3 regions of the Arthrobacter sp. K4-10C genome follow, and region 1 is predicted to be linked to each of the others. Evidence: riboswitches for the same ligand, from Rfam matches in the RefSeq annotation. Region 1 holds a riboswitch; each other region holds the start of a gene.
The links. Region 1 has a riboswitch for S-adenosylmethionine ahead of AC5RUU_RS03730 (bifunctional o-acetylhomoserine/o-acetylserine sulfhydrylase). Riboswitches for the same ligand answer to the same signal wherever they lie in the genome.

Region 2: another riboswitch for S-adenosylmethionine. It lies ahead of AC5RUU_RS12500 (DUF1737 domain-containing protein); the one in region 1 lies ahead of AC5RUU_RS03730 (bifunctional o-acetylhomoserine/o-acetylserine sulfhydrylase).
Region 3: another riboswitch for S-adenosylmethionine. It lies ahead of AC5RUU_RS14375 (aminotransferase class V-fold PLP-dependent enzyme); the one in region 1 lies ahead of AC5RUU_RS03730 (bifunctional o-acetylhomoserine/o-acetylserine sulfhydrylase).

What each region holds. Positions count from the first base shown of each region.
Region 1 is NZ_JBNHFI010000002.1:236,316-242,073, reverse strand. Features, by position in the region: gene AC5RUU_RS03745 (winged helix DNA-binding domain-containing protein) at 1-823, shown strand, start outside; gene AC5RUU_RS03740 (hypothetical protein) at 837-1,337, shown strand; gene metX (homoserine O-acetyltransferase MetX) at 1,374-2,489, opposite strand; SAM riboswitch class IV at 2,502-2,618, opposite strand; gene AC5RUU_RS03730 (bifunctional o-acetylhomoserine/o-acetylserine sulfhydrylase) at 2,740-4,065, opposite strand; SAM riboswitch class IV at 4,109-4,225, opposite strand; gene AC5RUU_RS03725 (VOC family protein) at 4,391-5,029, shown strand; gene AC5RUU_RS03720 (CPBP family intramembrane glutamic endopeptidase) at 5,260-5,758, opposite strand, start outside.
Region 2 is NZ_JBNHFI010000008.1:59,284-65,041, forward strand. Features, by position in the region: partial or broken gene AC5RUU_RS12480 (HNH endonuclease signature motif containing protein) at 1-755, opposite strand, end outside; gene AC5RUU_RS12485 (DUF1905 domain-containing protein) at 837-1,160, shown strand; gene AC5RUU_RS12490 (O-succinylhomoserine sulfhydrylase) at 1,157-2,365, opposite strand; gene AC5RUU_RS12495 (rhodanese-like domain-containing protein) at 2,366-2,776, opposite strand; gene AC5RUU_RS12500 (DUF1737 domain-containing protein) at 2,773-3,051, opposite strand; SAM riboswitch class IV at 3,065-3,179, opposite strand; gene AC5RUU_RS12505 (hypothetical protein) at 3,422-3,676, opposite strand; gene AC5RUU_RS12510 (aminodeoxychorismate lyase) at 3,921-4,850, opposite strand; gene cls (cardiolipin synthase) at 4,947-5,758, shown strand, end outside.
Region 3 is NZ_JBNHFI010000009.1:203,651-209,408, reverse strand. Features, by position in the region: gene AC5RUU_RS14385 (metal-dependent transcriptional regulator) at 1-453, opposite strand, end outside; gene AC5RUU_RS14380 (class I SAM-dependent methyltransferase) at 497-1,255, opposite strand; gene AC5RUU_RS14375 (aminotransferase class V-fold PLP-dependent enzyme) at 1,324-2,742, opposite strand; SAM riboswitch class IV at 2,781-2,894, opposite strand; gene hisN (histidinol-phosphatase) at 3,056-3,868, opposite strand; gene rsgA (ribosome small subunit-dependent GTPase A) at 3,917-5,032, opposite strand; gene aroA (3-phosphoshikimate 1-carboxyvinyltransferase) at 5,016-5,758, opposite strand, start outside.

The DNA of each region.
Region 1 (5,758 bases):
CGCCACGGCCGGGCAGGCCGGAGAGGTGCTTGCCGGGGCGGTCGCGGGCGGCAACCACCTCACCCGCGACCAACTCGCCGCCAAGCTGCGGCCAGCCGGGCTTGAAGCCAAGGGACTGCGGCTTGCATACATCATCATGCATGCGGAGATCAGCGGTGTCCTGGCAAGTGGCAGGCCTGTCCGCAGCCCCGGGGGCGCACTCAAACAGACCTATGCACTTTTTGACGAACGGGTCCCGGCAGGCCCGCAGCCAGCACCTGCCCGTGGGGAAGCACTGGCGGAACTTGCCTTCCGCTACTTCACCAGCCGCGGGCCTGCCACCGTCCGGGATTGCGCCGGCTGGTCGGGACTGACCGTGACCGACGTCCGGAAGGGGGTGCAGCTCACCATGGAGGCACGGCCCGGAGCCCTCGCCGCAACGGCGATTGACGGCGTCGTGCATTACTACGCTGCCGGCGCCGGGCCTGGCCATGGAATGGAATCGGGCAGCCCGGCACCGCGGCCCCGGATTGACCTGATCCAGTGCTATGACGAATACGTCATGGGGTACTTCGCCACGAGGCACTACATGGGCGGCGGTGCCCCCTCGTTTCCGTTTGCCGGCGAGCCGATCCACGTGGTGCTGCTGGACGGGCGGATGGCAGGGTCCTGGCGGCACAGGCTGCTTCCCGGCCGGTGCGAACTGGACATCCGCCTGCCCCGTTCCGCTGACACTCCGCCGCTGGCGGCCGCGGTCCAGGAGGCCATAGACCGGTACGCCGCCTTCACCGGAGTCCCGGCCATCCGCGTGCCGTCCGGGACTAAGCTTGAAGGACACACATGAGAGGCGCAGCACCGTGAGCAACCTGTTTTTCTGGATCATCATCCTGTCACTCCTGATCCCGGTGGCCATGCGGATGTACCGGAAATCCGTGGCCCGCCGGAACTATGACCAGAGCTTCCCCGGCCGGTACCCCGAACAGTTCCCCGGGCAGTTTCCTGGCTCCGCGGGTCCGCAGAGCAAGCAGCCACGCGACGGCTACACGCAGCAGGACTACTTTGCCGGCGGATTCCGCCACCTCGAGCGTCCGCAGCCCATGGACAATCCGCTGCCTCTGCCCAACCAGTACGGGCCGCCCCCGGTGCCGCCTGCGGGAAACGGGGACCGGGCATCCCAGGAACCGCCGTTCCAGCAGCCGGTCCCGGAACAGCCTGCCGCCCCCGCCACTCCCCCGGCTCCGTCGGCTCCGCAGGGCTACCGGGCCCGGAAGCTCGCCGAACTGGACCAGCAATACAGCAACGGTGAGCTCTCTGTGGAGGAGTACATGACCCGGCGCGGCGAGATCATGAACGGCTGACCGGCCCGGGTTCAGCCAGGAAACCTGGGCCAGGGCTCAGACCAGGAAGCCTGTCCGCAGCTGGTGACCCAGCTGTCCGATCTCGGTCAGGAATCCGTCGTGCCCGATAGGCGCCTCGATGAGGTGGACGTCCACGTCCCCTGGAAGCGCCCGGGCAAGTTCGCGTGACTGCGAGGGAAAGTAGAGCCGGTCCGAGTCAACTGCCGCAATGAAGAAACGGGCGTCGGAGCGGGCAAGTGTTTCGGCCAGCGTGCCACGACCCCGGCACACGTCGTGGCTCATGAGCGCCTCGGTGATGGCGATGTAGCTGTTGGCATCAAAACGCTTGACCAGTTTGTTGCCCTGGTGGTCCAGGTAGCTCTCTACCTGGTACCGCCCGCGGCCTGCAAGGCACTCGCCCTGCAGTGGTGATTCGGGAGCCTGGGGCGCCCGCCCGAACCTGCCTTCCAGCTCGGCGGCGGAGCGGTACGTGATATGGGCGATGCGGCGTGCGAGGGCCAGGCCGTCCTCCGGGAAGGGTCCGCCGTAATAGTCGCCGCCGTTGAAGTTGGGGTCCTGGCGGATGGCGAGGGTCTGGGCCTGCGCGAACGCGATCTGTTCCGCCGTGCTGGCGGCGCCGATGGAAATGACGGCGCAGCGCTGCACCCGTTCCGGGTAGGTGACAGCCCATTCCAGTGCGCGGGCGCCCCCCAACGAGCCGCCGAGGACCGCGTACCAGCTGCCGATTCCGAGCTGGTTTGCCAGCCGGGCCTCTGCCACGGTGCTGTCCCGCAGCGTCACCAGGGGGAAACGGGAACCCCACGGCGTTCCGTCCGGGGCGGTCGACGACGGCCCCGTGGACCCGTAGCAACCGCCCACGATGTTGATGGAGACCACGAAGAAGCGGTCCGTATCAACGGGGGCGCCGGGACCGGCCAGTTGTTCCCACCAGCCGGGCTCGTCGCTGTCGCCGCGCGTGACGTGGGTGCTGCCGGTCAGGGCGTGCTCAACCAGGATTGCGTTGCTGCCGTCCGCATTGAGCGTGCCCCAGGTTTCATAGGCGAGGGTGACGTCCGGCAGGTAACCGCCGGCTTCCAGTTCCAGTCCTCCGATGGAGGCGTAGCGGACGATTCCGTGTTCGGGAACGGTGGTACGGGTGACGGTAACCGTCATGGCAAGACCTCTTCTACGCGCTTGCCCACCGGCGGTATGACCGGCAGGCCAGGTCTTCACCCGGGGCACCCCACCGCGGAAGGAGGGTTGCCGGCCAGCAAGCCGGGGCTGTCACTGGCACTCATGACCTGGTTCGAGTGTACGAAACACCACCCGCCCCGGGCCAAGAGTGTGACTGGTTATGACTTCCCCGGCTTGCCGGCACCGGCCCGCCACCCGCCGTCGGATGGTGCTCCCGGGAGCATCCGGCTCAGGCGCCCGGCGCCTCCTTGGCGGCACGGAAGCCGGCCTCAAGGTCAGCGAGGATATCGTCGATGTGTTCCAGGCCCACTGAGAGTCGGACAAGTCCCGGGGTCACACCGGCGACCGCCTGCTGTTCCTGGGAGAGCTGGCTGTGCGTGGTGGATGCCGGGTGGATGACCAGGGAGCGGACGTCCCCGATGTTGGCCACGTGCGAGTGCAGTTCCAGGGCGTCCACGAACCGCTTACCGGCCTCAGCCCCGCCACCCAGGTTGAAGGCGACGATGGCGCCGGTCCCCCGGGGCCCGTACTTGCGGCCGCGCTCGTACCAGGGGCTGGAGGGCAGCCCTGCGTAGGCGACGGATTCGACGTCGTCACGTCCTTCCAGCCAGCGGGCAACTTCGACGGCGTTGGCCACGTGACGTTCCACGCGCAGGCTCAGGGTCTCAAGGCCCTGCGCAATCAGGAAGGCGTTGAACGGCGACACCGCCGAACCAAGGTCCCTCAGGAGCTGGACGCGGGCCTTGAGGATGTAGGACAGGTTGGCGCCCAGGGCCCCGCCCTCGCCGAGGTCGCGGCCATACACGAGGCCGTTGTAGGTGGGGTCGGGGGTGTTGAAGCCGGGGAAACGTTCCGGGTCCTTGCTGAAGTCGAACTTGCCCGAGTCGACGATGACACCTGCAATGGCTGCACCGTGGCCGCCCAGGTACTTGGTGGCCGAGTGGACCACGATGTCCGCTCCCCATTCCAGCGGCCGGATCAGGTACGGCGTGGACAGCGTGTTGTCCACGATCAGGGGCACTCCCGCCTCGTGGGCGGTGCGGGAAACGCCCTCAATGTCCAGCACGTCCTGCCGCGGGTTGGATACCACCTCGGCGAAGAAAAGCTTGGTGTTCGGCTGCACTGCCTCGCGCCAGTGGTCCAGGTTGTCCGGGTCCGCCACGAAGGTGACCGAGATGCCGAACTTCTTCAGGGTGTGGGCGAACAGGTTGTAGGTCCCGCCGTACAGGCTGGGGCTGGCAACGATGTGGTCACCGGCCTCCGCAATGTTCAGGACAGCGAACGTCTCCGCCGCCTGCCCGGAGCTGAGGAGAAGCGCGGCGAGGCCACCTTCAAGGCTGGCGATCCTCTGCTCCACGGCGTCCTGCGTGGGGTTGCCGATGCGGGTGTAGATCGGGGCAAGTTCCGCGAGGGCGAAACGGTTCGCGGCACTCTCGGCGCTTGGAAAGACGAAGGACGTGGACTGGTAGATGGGCAGTGCCCGGGCACCCGTGGCGGCATCCGGCTCCTGGCCTACGTGGATCTGGCGGGTTTCGAAGGACCATCCGTTGGACATTCAAGGCTCCTTTGACATGGGCCCGGCATGCTGGAAGCACCACGGGCCGCGCTTGCCATCCGGCCGATTGCCGGACAGCCAGGTCCTCACCCGGGGCACCCCACCGCGGATGGAGGGTTGCCGGCCAGCGAGCCGGGGCTGGTTGCTGGCACTCATGACCTGAGCCCAGTGTAGGAAGCTGTCCCGCCGTGCGGACAGGATTGTGACGAACATGGTCCCGCGGGTCCTGCCAGGTCCGGAGCTGGTATTGATGGGCTGAAATCGGAAAATCCCAGTAAGGCTACCCTTAGCTGAGAGCCCGATCACAAAGTGCCAAGATGATGGCATGCGCATGGATCACGTCTCTTACGCCTGTGAACACGATGGCCTGGCGGCCACAACCGAACGTATTTCTTCTGCCCTCGGCGTTGAGGCAGTCAAGGGCGGGGTACACCCCCGGTTCGGAACCCGGAATATGATCATCCCGCTCGCGGGCCACAAGTACCTTGAGGTCGTGGAGGTCCTGGACCACCCCGCGTCGGACAAGGCTCCGTTCGGACAGGCCGTGCGTGCCCGCTCCGCGGCGGGCGGCGGTTGGATGGGCTGGTGCGTCGAAGTGGACGACCTTGCCCCGTTCGAGGAACGCCTGGGCCGGGCTGCGGTCAACGGCAACCGCAAGTTCCCGGACGGCCGTGAACTGGTCTGGAAGCAGATCGGAATCCTGGGCCTCATTGCCGATCCCCAGGTGCCCTACATGCTGAAGTGGGAAGGCGATCCCTCGCTGCACCCGTCCAACGCCTACGAGAGCAACATCAAGATGAGCTGCCTGACCATCGCCGGCTCAGCCTCCCGGGTTACCGAGTGGCTGGGTGAGCCGGTGGAGAAGCCGCTGGAGGATGTTGCTGTCGAGTGGGTTGCCCCGCATGGTACGCCCGGCATTCTGTCGGTGACCTTTGAAACCGCCAACGGAGCTGTCACCATCTGACCGCTTCCAGACCGGGCGCAAAGGCCCTCGGAGCTTCGGCCGCCATCAGTGCGTGACAACGGCGTCACCCGCTGACGGCGGCCGAATCTGTTTGAGGGCAGTTGTCTTTCCAGGGGCAGATGCCTTCGGGGCAGTACCCGCGCGGACCTAAGCAAAGCCTTTCGTGTTTCCTCCCGGCCCGGACGCGGACCGGGCGCTTACCGATTGGGCACTGCTCCGTAGCTGGGCCGCTATCCCAGTCCCACGGCCTTGCCGAAGAGACTGAAACCGACGAAGGCCACAATGTCCAGCAGCGCGTGCGCAATCACCAGCGGCATGACGCGCTTGGTCCGGGTGTACAGCCACGCGAACACCACACCCATGACCACGTTGCCGATGAAGGGACCAAAGCCCTGGTACAGGTGGTACGTGCCGCGGAGCAGTGAACTGGCGGCAATGGACAGCGGGACGCTCCAGCCGAACTTTCCGAAGCGGTTCATCAGGTAGCCCACCACTATGACTTCCTCCACCACGGCATGCCGAAGGGCGGACAGGATCAGGACCGGCACCGTCCACCAGTAGGCGTCCAACGCGCTGGGGATGATGGCGGTGGTGATGCCCAGTGCCCTGCCCGCGGCATAGAGGCCCAGGGAGGGAACCCCGATCAGGGCCGCCAGTCCGAGTCCCTGCAAAAGATCCTTTCCCGGCCGCGCAAAATTGAAACCGAGTTTCCGGAACGCCGAGCCAGGA
Region 2 (5,758 bases), on a different contig from region 1:
TTTATCGGCGGGCAGGAACAGCGAGACCCAGCCCATCCCCTCCCGGTCCGGTGAGTATTCCATCCGCCGGCCCGCCACCGCCGTGGCGTGACGGGTCCCGATCGATTCGGGATGGTGGCGTTCCCGCCACGACCGCACCTTCCGCCGCAACCGCGCCGGCGGCAACTCCCCCGCAACACCCCCAGCGCCGGCACCCTCAAGGCCCGCGCCAAGTCCATCCACGCCCAGGAAGCGTGCCTCCAGGGCCGCCAAACCCGCAGCGTCCAGGCCCGTGGCCTCGTCCACCAGGACCTGGGCGTTCTGCCACGACACCGCCCCGGCCTGCAACGCATCCAAAGCCGCCGGCAACGAGCCGTCAACGCACCCGCCGCACCGACCAGCGCACCCGCCGCCCGCTCCCCGATCGTCAGGACGCAGGCGACCTCCGCGACCACAGCCATCTGCTGCCCGGCCGCCCACTGGGAACTGCAGGCCGGTTCCTCCAAGGCAGCGGCAGCCTCCGCGTATCCGGCCACCAGCCGCACCTTCACCGCGGCAGCCGCAGCCTCGATCCTGGCAATCAGCGCCAACCCGTCCAAACAGTCGCCGGCATACCGCCGCAACGGATCAACACCATCAGCGGCTACATCATCGGAAACCGCGCCCGGACCACCGGCCACAACGCCAGCAACCCCTTCAACAAAACCAGCCACCAACGCCACAGCAGCAGCAATACCGCCACCACCTCCCGCGTCCGTGACCGCTTCCGTGTTCATACTCAAAGCCTGGCAGGAGGGTACGACATTTTGGGGTGAAGAGCCGTGGCATAAAGGAAGGCGACGTGCCATACTCGGCGCGTGACGCCGTCGTACTCCTTCCACGCCGAGCTCTGGCTCTATCCCGGGGAAGCGGCCTGGCACTTCCTCACGCTGCCGCCGGATGTGGCCGACGATATCGCGGAGCAAAGCGCCACCAGTAACAAGGCCTTCGGCTCGGTCAAGGTGACTGTGGAAATTGCAGGCCACAGCTGGCAGACGTCGATTTTTCCGGACAAGAAGATGGGCTCGTACCTGCTGCCGGTGAAGAAGGCAGTGCGGGACAAAGCCCGGATCAGCGCGGGCGACGGGGTGGACGTCCGGCTGGAGCTCCAGCCGGACGATGCCCCGCGGGGTAAAAGCTAGATCTGCTTCAGGGCCTGTTCGAGGTCGCGGATCAGGTCCTCGGCGTCCTCGAGCCCGACGGACAGGCGCACCACGCCGTCGCTGAGGCCGATGGCAGCCCGCCCCTCCGGCCCCATGGCGCGGTGCGTGGTGGTGGCGGGGTGCGTGATCAGGGACTTCGAATCGCCCAGGTTGTTGGAGATGTCGATGATCCGCAGCCCGTCCAGCAGCGCGAAGGCGGCTTCCTTGCCCGAGCGGCCGCCGGACGGGGCGAGCTCCAGGGTGAGCACCGTGCCGCCGGCGCGCATCTGCTTCGCTGCAAGTTCGTACTGCGGGTGCGACTTCAGCAGCGGGTACTTAACCCAGCTCACGGCAGGCTGCTGCTCCAGCCATTCAGCGAGCCGGAGGGCGGTGGCGGAGGAGTGGTTGACGCGCAGCGCCATGGTCTCCAGGCCCTTGGTCAGCACCCACGCGTTGAACGGCGACAGCGACGGGCCGGTGTGGCGCATCAGCTGCTTGACCGGGCCCTCAATGTACTCCTTGGTGCCCAGGATGGCGCCGCCCATGACCCGGCCCTGGCCGTCGATGTGCTTGGTGCCGGAGTAGACAATGACGTCGGCGCCCAGCTGGCCGCAGCGCTGGAGCAGGGGAGTGGCAAAGACGTTGTCGACGACGACGGTGGCCCCGGCAGCGTGCGCAAGGTCGCTGACCGCGGCAATATCCACGATCTCCTGCATGGGATTTGAGGGGGATTCGAAGAAGACCGCGGTGGTGGGCTGGGACAGGGCAGCGCGCCACTGCTCCAGGTCCGGGCCGTCCACGAACACGGTTTCCACACCCCACCGCGGCAGGATTTCGTTCAGGATGACGAAGCACGAACCGAAGAGCGAGCGGGCGGCAACCACGCGGTCCCCGGCAGCCAGCAACGCACCCAAGGCGGTGAAGACGGCGGACATGCCGGACGCCGTCGCAAAGCATGCCTCGGTGCCCTCCAGCAGGCGGAGCCGCTCCTGAAACGTGGCCACCGAAGGGTTGCCGTAACGGGAGTAGACGAAGCGCTCGTCCTCGCCGGTGAAAGCGCGTTCTGCAGCGGCGGCGGACTCGTACACAAAACCAGAGTTGACGAAAACTGCTTCGGACGTTTCCTGAAAGTTGGTTCGGTCCAGCCCGCCGCGGACGGCCTGGGTATCGGGGCTCCAGCCGGCGGCGTCGTTATTGAAGGTCACTTAGTTCTTTCCCAGGTTGGTCGGCAGGCCGCGGTTCTTCCAGCCGTTGACGGTGCGTTCGCCGTAGCGGTCCGGCTCGCCTTCGAAGCCCTCCAGGACGTTGTAGGAGGTGAAGCCGGCCTGCGTTGCTGCGATGGCGGCCGAGATGGAGCGCTGGCCTGAGCGGCAGATGAACAGCAGTTCCGTGGTCGAGTCTTCCGGCGTCTGCTGGCTCAGGTCCTTGAGGAAGTCCGGGTTGGGGATGCCGCCGGGGAACGTCCACTGGATGAACAACGGATCGTTGTCCGTGGCCTTTGTGTCCGGGATGCCGATGTGGGCCCATTCGCCCTCGGTGCGCACATCCACCAGGATGGCGCCCTGCTCAAGCTTGGCCCAGGCTTCCTGCGGCGTCAGGTCTCCGGCGTAGCTCATGCGTGGCCCTCGCCGTCGAACTCGAGGTCCTCGTTGGCAGCTTCAAGGTCGTCAACAGCGGTGGCGACGGCGGCGTCCGCGGAGGCGATTGCGGCCGGCAGCACCACGGCCTGGGCCACGATGACGCTGGTGCCGTTGAAGGTCACCGCCGGGCTTCCGTGCAGCACATAGCCTTCAGCGAGTGCGGTTGAGATCCGCTCACAGAATGCACGGTCGTCCGGGCCGCTGATGAGGCGGTAGGACAACTTCTCTTCAGGGGCGGGGGCGTCAGACACGACGGATCTCCTTCTCTCACGCTTGCAGCTCGAATCGGTCGATATGCCGAGTATTCACCTGAGGCACCCCGCCGCGAAAGGAGGGTTGCCGACCGGCCAGTCAGGGCTTGGCGCCGGTACTCATTACTCCCCAAAAACGTAACATCTGACGACCACTGCCGCATCGCCGTCGTCGTCATGTTGCGTAACTGAAGTGAATACGCTGCTTGGGCGGCAGATGGGCCGGCGCCCGGCTGGTTGCGCCGGAGCAAGAACCGTTTCTGTCTGTCATGCCACTTTCACGTCAACTTCGCACACGCGGGTCTTAGCGGCACATGAAAAGCGGCGTGAACCGCAGGCTTTCGCCCCGGTTCACGCCGCTCCTTCCTGGCTAGACCAGGCCCGGATAGCTGGCCATGATGTAATCCGTGGCGGCTGGGCCCTTCATGCGAAGGCAGTTCCGGTCCGGATTGATCCTGTCCCCCATGGCAGCCCAGAAGCTGTCCTCTGTATTGAGCACCTGCTGGTTGATGAAGCACCAGCTGGTGTAGAGCCCGTACAGGCGGTCACGGTCCAGCGTGGATTCCGAGGCTTGGTCCAGGTAGGTGGCTTCACGGAGAAAAATATCGAACTGCGAATGTGCCATGACGGCTTCCCTTCGCTAAGTGCGGTGGCGCCGCCGTTCGGCTACAGCAGCAGACCTCACATGCCGTGCACGGGGCAATGGAGTGGAACCGGGTCCTTTGGAAAGTTGGAAAGGAGGACCCGCAGCGGGATTGACGCCTATCTACAGTGTAGACTGTACGCGTAGACTCCGTATCAGGCAAGCGTCTGGAATAACTCGCCGGTACCCCGCTTTGACATGAGCCTTTACCGTTCCCGGGTAGCCGTTACTGGATGCCGGCGAAAAGCTCACTCAGCTCGGCGGTGAGCTCCTTCTGCAGCGAAGGCGTCCCTATCTCCTGGCCGTCAATCCGGTTTACCGGGGCGAGCAGGCGCACGCTGGAGATCAGCCAGACGGCGTCGGCGTCCAGCAGGTCCTGCGGCACCAGCGGCCCGTAACCCAGCTCCCAGCCTGCCTCTTTGGCGGCCTTGAACAGCGCGCCCTGGGAAGTTCCCGCCAGGATCCCGCTGTCCAGCTGTGGCGTGACGAGGCGCTTGACTGTTGTGCCGTCGTCGGACTTCTCTACATGGGCCAGAAGCACAGTGGACGTGGGGCCCTCCAGGACGCGACCATCGGAGGAGAAGAAGATGACGTCGTCGGCGCCCTGCTTGTGGGCGTGGCGGAGCGCCGCCATGTTGACGGCGTAGGAGAGAGTCTTGGCGCCGAGCAGGAGCCACGGAGCGCGCTCGGCAACGTCACTGTCATAGCCGCGGTCAAGGAGGATGACGTCGATGCCGGTTTCGCGCTGGCGGCGGCCCGCCGCTCCAACTGGAGAAACCTGCACCCAGGCCGTGGGTGCAGCGGCGCCCTCCACACCGCGGGTCACCACCAGCTTGACCACCAGCTCGTCATCAGTCGCCGAGGCGGGCGGGTGCTGTGAGCGGTGCTCGGCAATGGCGGCAGCGATAGCCCTGCGCCACTCGTCCTGGCCGGGGATGGAAAGGTCCAGCGCCTCCCCGGAACCGCCCAGCCGGTCCAGGTGCGCCTGGATCTTCCGGACGTTTCCGCCCACGGCGAGCATGGTTTCGAACACACCGTCACCGCGGGTGGCACCTTGGTCCGTGACCAGCAGCTGCGGCTGGGACGCGTCGGCAAGCCGGCCCTCCGGGAATGCAGGATCAAGGAAAACAAGAACCACGGAAGCAGATGACGTCATGGCTCCAGCTTAGTGCGGCGCCACGCGGATAAGCTGGGCTGAGTGCCCCGGCCGGAAACCGTCCGTCGGGAGCCCGTTATCCGGGGGTTCTTTTCCGTGTTGTGGCCATTTTCGTTTGCCGGCACCGCGCCGGTGTGGGTTGTTGTGGTGCTGGGCTTCGCCGACCTGGTCATCAGGGTGCTCGCACTTGGGATCATCCCCGGAAACCGGCGGCCCACCACTGCGATGGCCTGGCTGCTGGGCATCTTCTTTGTCCCGTTTGTGGGCATCATCCTGTTCCTGCTGTTCGGCAACTTCCAATTGTCAAAGCGCCGCCGGGAGCAGCAGCAAGAGGTCAACGAGAGGGTACGTGCCGGTATCTCATCCCTGGCCGACGTCGAAAGCCACTACCCGGGTCCGGAGTGGGTCACCTCCGCCGCGGAACTGAACCGCAGGCTGGGGTCGCTGCCCATGGTGGACGGCAACTCAGTGGACCTCATCCCCGGCTACCCGGACTCCATCCTTACCATGACGGAAGCGGTGCGTAAGGCGCAGAAGTTCGTCAACGCGGAGTTCTACATCATGAGCACGGACCATGTCACAGACGACCTGCTCACCGCCCTCGAAGAAGCTGCCGAACGTGGAGTGGAGGTGCGGGTCCTCTTCGACCACATCGGCACGCTCCGGGTCCAGGGTTACCGGAAGCTCCTCAAGCGACTCAGGGCGGGCAAGATCCAGTGGAAGCGGATGCTTCCCCTGATGCCCATCCACGGCCAATGGCGCCGGCCGGACCTCCGGAACCACCGCAAAATCATGGTGATTGACGGCGAAGTTGCCTTCACTGGTTCCCAAAACCTGATCGAACCCTCCTACAACAACCCCCGCCACCGCAAGGCCGGAAGGGAGTGGGTGGAACTGATGGCGTGCCT
Region 3 (5,758 bases), on a different contig from region 1:
ACCCATCAGATGAGCCCGTGGCATGAGGACTTTACCGTCCGCTGTGGGTATGGGATCACCATGCGGGTCGCGGCTGGGGTCCCCGAGCCTGGCGGCAACGCGCTCAATGAAGGTGTCCGAAACAGCGTGCTCCAGCAGTTCGGCTTCGTCGTGGACTTCATCCCAGCTGTAGCCGAGCTGCTGGACCAGGTAGGTCTCAATCAGGCGGTGGCGCCGGACCATGGCCAGGGCTAGCCGCAGGCCTGCATCGGTGAGCGTGATGGCGCTGTACGGCTTATGGTCAACAAGGCCCTGGTCCTTCAGCTTGCGGACCATTTCCGACACGGAGGAGTTGGCGACCCCCAGCCGCTGTGCCAGTTGGGAGGACGTGATGGGTTTGTCCTGCCATTCAGTGAATGAATAGATGACCTTGACGTAGTCCTCGATGGAGGAGGAGGGCGCGCTGGTCTTCACAAAACCAAGCCTACCGGGTGCCCCTGCAGCGCGGCGGAACCGGTCATGCTTTGAGTGCCCGCCAGGACAACGTCAGGTAGGGCAGCTTGATCTCCTCGTCCAAGGCGTGCCCCAGATGCTGGTGCAGGTACCAGTCAAGATTCGCGAGGACCTTGGCCCGGGTGTCCTCGCCTGAACGCAGGTAGTAGCTTCGCGATTTGGTGAGTTCGATCAGGTCGCTGGTGCTGACGTTGTCTTGCCAATGCGTCACATGGCCTTGCAGCTGCCCGAACTCCGGACCCACAAGAGGCCGGTGCTCCGGTTTATAGACGTCTCCGGCATGCATGATCCGGGAGAGCCGGTGTACCCAGGGCACGGTGGTGTCCAGCTGGTTCCAGACAAGCCCCAGCGTGCCGTGCGGGCGCAAGACGCGTGCCAGTTCGGTGCTTGCCGCCAGCGCGTCGCACCAGTGCCACGCCTGGGCAACCGTTACGACGTCGAAGGCGGACGACGGCAGGCCCGTCGCCTCAGCGCTTCCCAGGACAGCAGTGGCGTCCGGGCAGTGCACCTTCAGCTGGTCGAGCATGTCCGCAGACGGATCGACGGCGGTGACGGCCAAGCCGCGGTCCAGCAGCAATTCGGTGAACTTGCCGGTGCCCGCACCGGCATCCAGCGCGTCGCGTGCCCCCGCAGGAAGGAGCCAGTCCACAGATTCCGCAGGATAACCGGGCCGCACACGCTGGTAATGCTTGCCGCCGTGCTGGAAGCTTTTGCCCAGCTCCCGGCGCCGCCCGTGATCAAGCTTGGGGCCACCCCGAACCACGTGCGGCCTCCTTCAGTCAATGCCCTGCGGTAACTTCCGAATTTACCGCATCGCCGTGACGGGACGGATCAGCCGTCGATGCAGGGCGCGGCACCGGCGGTGCCGGGCGTGTTGGGAGCCCAGTGCGGGTACGTGCGGGTGTCATGCGCGGGAACCCAGCGGCCCTCGTCCACCACGTAGTCCCAGCCCAGCCCCTCACGGCGGAGCTTGGCGATGCCGGCCAGGAGCCGCTCCGCGTCTTCAAGACGGGAACCGACACCGAAGCTGGCACGGAGCGAGCCCGAGGGCAGGCCCAGCCGTTTCAGCAGGGGATGGGCACAGAAACGCCCGTCCCGGAGCCCCACGCCGTGCTCAGCCGACAGGTACGCTGCAACGAGGCCGGCGTCGTAGCCCTCAACGGAAAAGTTGACCACGCCAATGGTGTCTGTGTCCGCGTTGGTGTCCTTGAAGATCTGGTGGACGGTTACGCCGTCGATCTTCTGCAGGCCCTCAACCAGGAAGGAGCGGATGGCGGACTCGTGGGCGTGCCAGCGGTCCTGGTCCAGCCCGGCGATCACCTGCGTGGCGCGGGCCAGGGTGGCTGCGCCCAGGACGTTGGGGGAGCCGCCCTCGTGGCGGGCCGGGCCCGTGGCCCAGCTGACGCCGTCGAGCCTGGCTTCCTTGACGGCGCCGCCGCCGGCAAGGTGGGGGATCCCGGCGTCGAGCCAGTCCGGACGCCCCACCAGGACGCCCGTCCCGAACGGCGCGTACAGCTTGTGGCCGGAGAAGGCGATGTAGTCCACGTCGTCCGCGCTGATGTCAACGCGCCGGTGTGGCGCCAGCTGCGCCGCGTCCACCACGATGCGGGCGCCGTGCTGGTGGGCGAGCGTTGCCAGGACCCGGATCGGGAGGATCTCACCCGTGACGTTGGACGCGCCGGTGATGGCCAGCAGGCTGACGCCGCCCTGTTCCAGTTCGGTGCGCACTGCCTCAATGGTTCCCGTGATGGTGTCGGCGGCAACAATGCTCCGGTGGGGGACGCCCTGCCACGGCAGCAGGTTGGCGTGGTGCTCGATGTCGAGGTACAGGACATCGCCCGTGGGCCGGCCGTCGCTGAGGGGCAGGCACCCGGCCAGCAGGTTGAGCGAGTCCGTGGTGTTCCGGGTGAAGATGACGGAGTCGTCCGGGCGGCCGCCCACAAAGTCGCGGACAATGCTGCGGGCGTTCTCGTACACGGACGTGCTGATCTGCGATGCGTACCCGGCGCCGCGGTGGACGCTGGCGTAGAAGGGCAGGATCTCGTTGAGGTAGGCGGACACCACCGAGAGGGCCGGGGCCGACGCTCCGTAGTCGAGGTTGGCATAGCGGACGTGGCCGCCGGAAATCAGCGGCGCCTGGATTTCCGCGCCCGTGACAGCGGCCAAGGGACGGCCTGCCACGGCCCGGCGCTCATCGAATACAGAATCGGCGGTAATTGCGGCGTTGGGGGAGACGGTGGCAGTTGTCACAGAGACCTCACTTCAAAACAGGACTCCGGTATCAGTGGAATCCGCGCTTGCCGCATCCGCTCCGGACCGGCCTGGTCGTCACCCGGGGCACCCCACCGCGAATGGAGGGTTGCCGGCCAGCAAACCGGGGTTTTGCGCTGGCACTCGTGACCTGGTTAAGAGCGTAAAACATGGGGCGGCCAGGATTGAAGCCGGTGCAATTGTTAAGGCATTTGTTACGCGCGGCTGGAAAAAGCGGCGTTCCGTCGAAGAATACGACGGCGGACGCCCCTTTTCGGAGACGTTCGCCGTCGAATGTTCGGTTGAGCAGGAGCTAGAGCAGGTCGTCCAGCCCGGGGTTCAGCCGCTGCAGCACCTCGGAGTGCAGGATCGAGTTGGTGGCCAGGGCGTTTCCACCGAACGGGCCGTCTTCGCCTTCCAGCGAGGTGAAGCGCCCGCCCGCCTCCACCACGATCGGCACCAGGGCCGCCATGTCGTAGAGGTTGAGCTCCGGTTCGCAGGCGATGTCCACCGAGCCCTCCGCCACCATGCAGTAGGACCAGAAGTCACCGTAGGCGCGGGTCCGCCAGACCTCCTCGGTGAGGCCCAGGAACTCGTCCAGGTTTCCGCGTTCCTTCCAGCCGCCCAGGCTCGAGTAGGACAGGGAAGCGTCGGACAGGCTGGAAACATTGGAGACCCGGAGCCGGGTGGCGGCGGCAAGGGAACGGCCCATGTAGGCGCCCATTCCCTTGGCGGCCCACCAGCGCTTGCCCAAGGCAGGGGCACTGACCACGCCGACCACCGGCTCGCCCTCATCAACGAGGGCGATCAAGGTGGCCCAGACCGGCACGCCGCGGACAAAGTTCTTGGTCCCGTCGATGGGGTCGATGATCCACCGGCGCGAGCCGTGGCCGGTGCTGCCGAATTCCTCACCAAGTACTGCATCCCGTGGCCGGGAACGCGAGAGCTGGCCGCGGATGGCTTCTTCGGCGGCCTTGTCCGCGTCCGTGACCGGCGTCAGGTCGGGCTTGGTCTCCACGTGGAGGTCCAGTGCCTTGAAGCGGCTCATGGTCTGGTCATCCACGGAGTCGGCCAGGACATGGGCCAGGCGCAGGTCATCGTTGTAGCTCGAAGCGGGTTGGATCATGGTTCCAAACTACCGTCTGCAGGCGGTTCTGCTGGGAGATCGGCTTCGTCAGTTGACGCTGCCGAGCTCCTTTGCCTCCTGCGCTTCCTCCCGTGGATCCGCTCCGAGGAGCCGGCGCAGGGACGCCAGCCGTGCCTCGCCGGTGGGGCCGGCATGGCCGGCGGCCACCCAGGCATCCAGGCCGCAGTCCACTGCGCTTGCCGTGTGCTTGCAGCCGCGTTCACAGGCGTCGGTGCCCGGGGCGAGGTCAGGAAAGGACCGCAGGATCCGGTCCGGGTCCACGTGCGCCAGGCCGAAGGAACGGATTCCCGGGGTGTCGATGATCCAGCTGCCCGCCGGTGCGTCTGCCAGCCGCAGGGCCAGTGCCGACGACGACGTGTGCCGGCCCCTGCCCGTTACCGCGTTTACTCCGCCGGTGGCACGCTCGGCCCCGGTGAGCGCGTTGACCATGGTTGATTTTCCGACGCCGGAGTGCCCCAGCATCACGGTGACCTTGCCGTCCAGGTAGGACCGGAGCGCCGCAACCGCGGCCTTGTCCAGCCGGGCGGACAGGCCGTCGTCCGAACGGGCATCGATGCCTGACGCCTGCATGTCGGCGGTCCGGCTGATGATCACTGGAAGATCCAGGTGCGTGTAGTTGGACAGGAGCTCGGCCGGATCCTTGACGTCCGCCTTGGTGACCAGCAGGATCGGCTCGATGCCTGCGTCGTATGCCGCTACGAGCGCCCGGTCGATAAAGCCGGTTCGGGGTTCGGGATTGGCGGCGGCCACTACGATGACCAGTTGGTCGGCGTTGGCCACCACGGCCCGCTCCACGGGGTCCGTGTCGTCGGCGCTGCGCCGCAGGAGGGTCTTCCGGTCCTGGATCCTTACCAGCCGGGCCAGGGTATCGGGGTCGCCGGAGACGTCCCCCACGAGCGAGACGAAGTCCCCCGCCACCACGGGGGAGCGGCGCAGCTCCCGGGCCCGGGCGGCGATGACGATGCGTTCATCACCGGAATCCTCGCCCACCACCGCGGTGTACCTTCCGCGGTCCACCGTGATGATCCGCCCGGTGACGGCGTCGTCATGGGTGGGCCGGTCCTTGGTGCGGGGCCGGGACCCCTTCTTGTTGGGCCGGATCCGGACGTCCGATTCGTCCCAGGAATCAGTGCGCCGGGCCACCGCTCGAACCTTCCGCCCCGGCCTCGGCCTCCTGCTGCGGGGCACTGCCCTGGGCGAGCATATCCGCCCAAAGCCGGGGAAAGTCCGGCATGGTCTTGGCCGTGGTGGCGATATCCTCCACCTGCACTCCTTCCACCGCCAAACCCAGGATTGCTCCGGCCGTAGCCATGCGGTGGTCGGCGTAGCTGTGCACGACGCCGGCGTGCAGCCTGGCAGGGCGGATCACCAGGCCGTCGGCGGTTTCCTCTACGTCGCCGCCCAGGCGGTTGATTTCCTTAGCGAGCGCGGCCAGCCGGTCCGTTTCATGCCCGCGCAGGTGGGCGATGCCGGTGAGCCGGGAAGGCCCCGAAGCCAACGCGCACAGGGCCGCGACGGTAGGTGCCAGTTCGCTTGTGTCGGCGAAATCCGCACCCTTGATTTCCGGGCCGCCGGTGACCGTGAGGACTCCGTGCTCAAGCGTCACCGTCGCGCCCATCTCGGCCAGGATGGGGCGCCACAGGTCACCCACCTGCTGCGTCTGCTCCGGCCAGCCGGGAATGCGGACCGTTCCGCCCGAAGCCAATGCTGCCGCGAGGAACGGGCCGGCATTCGAAAGGTCCTGCTCGATCCGCTGGTCAAAAGCGCGGATGGGGCCAGGGGAAACTACCCAGTGATTGGGAACCGAATCGTCAACCTCCACTCCCGCGCCCCGGAGCACGGCGACGGTCATGTTGATGTGGTCGAGGC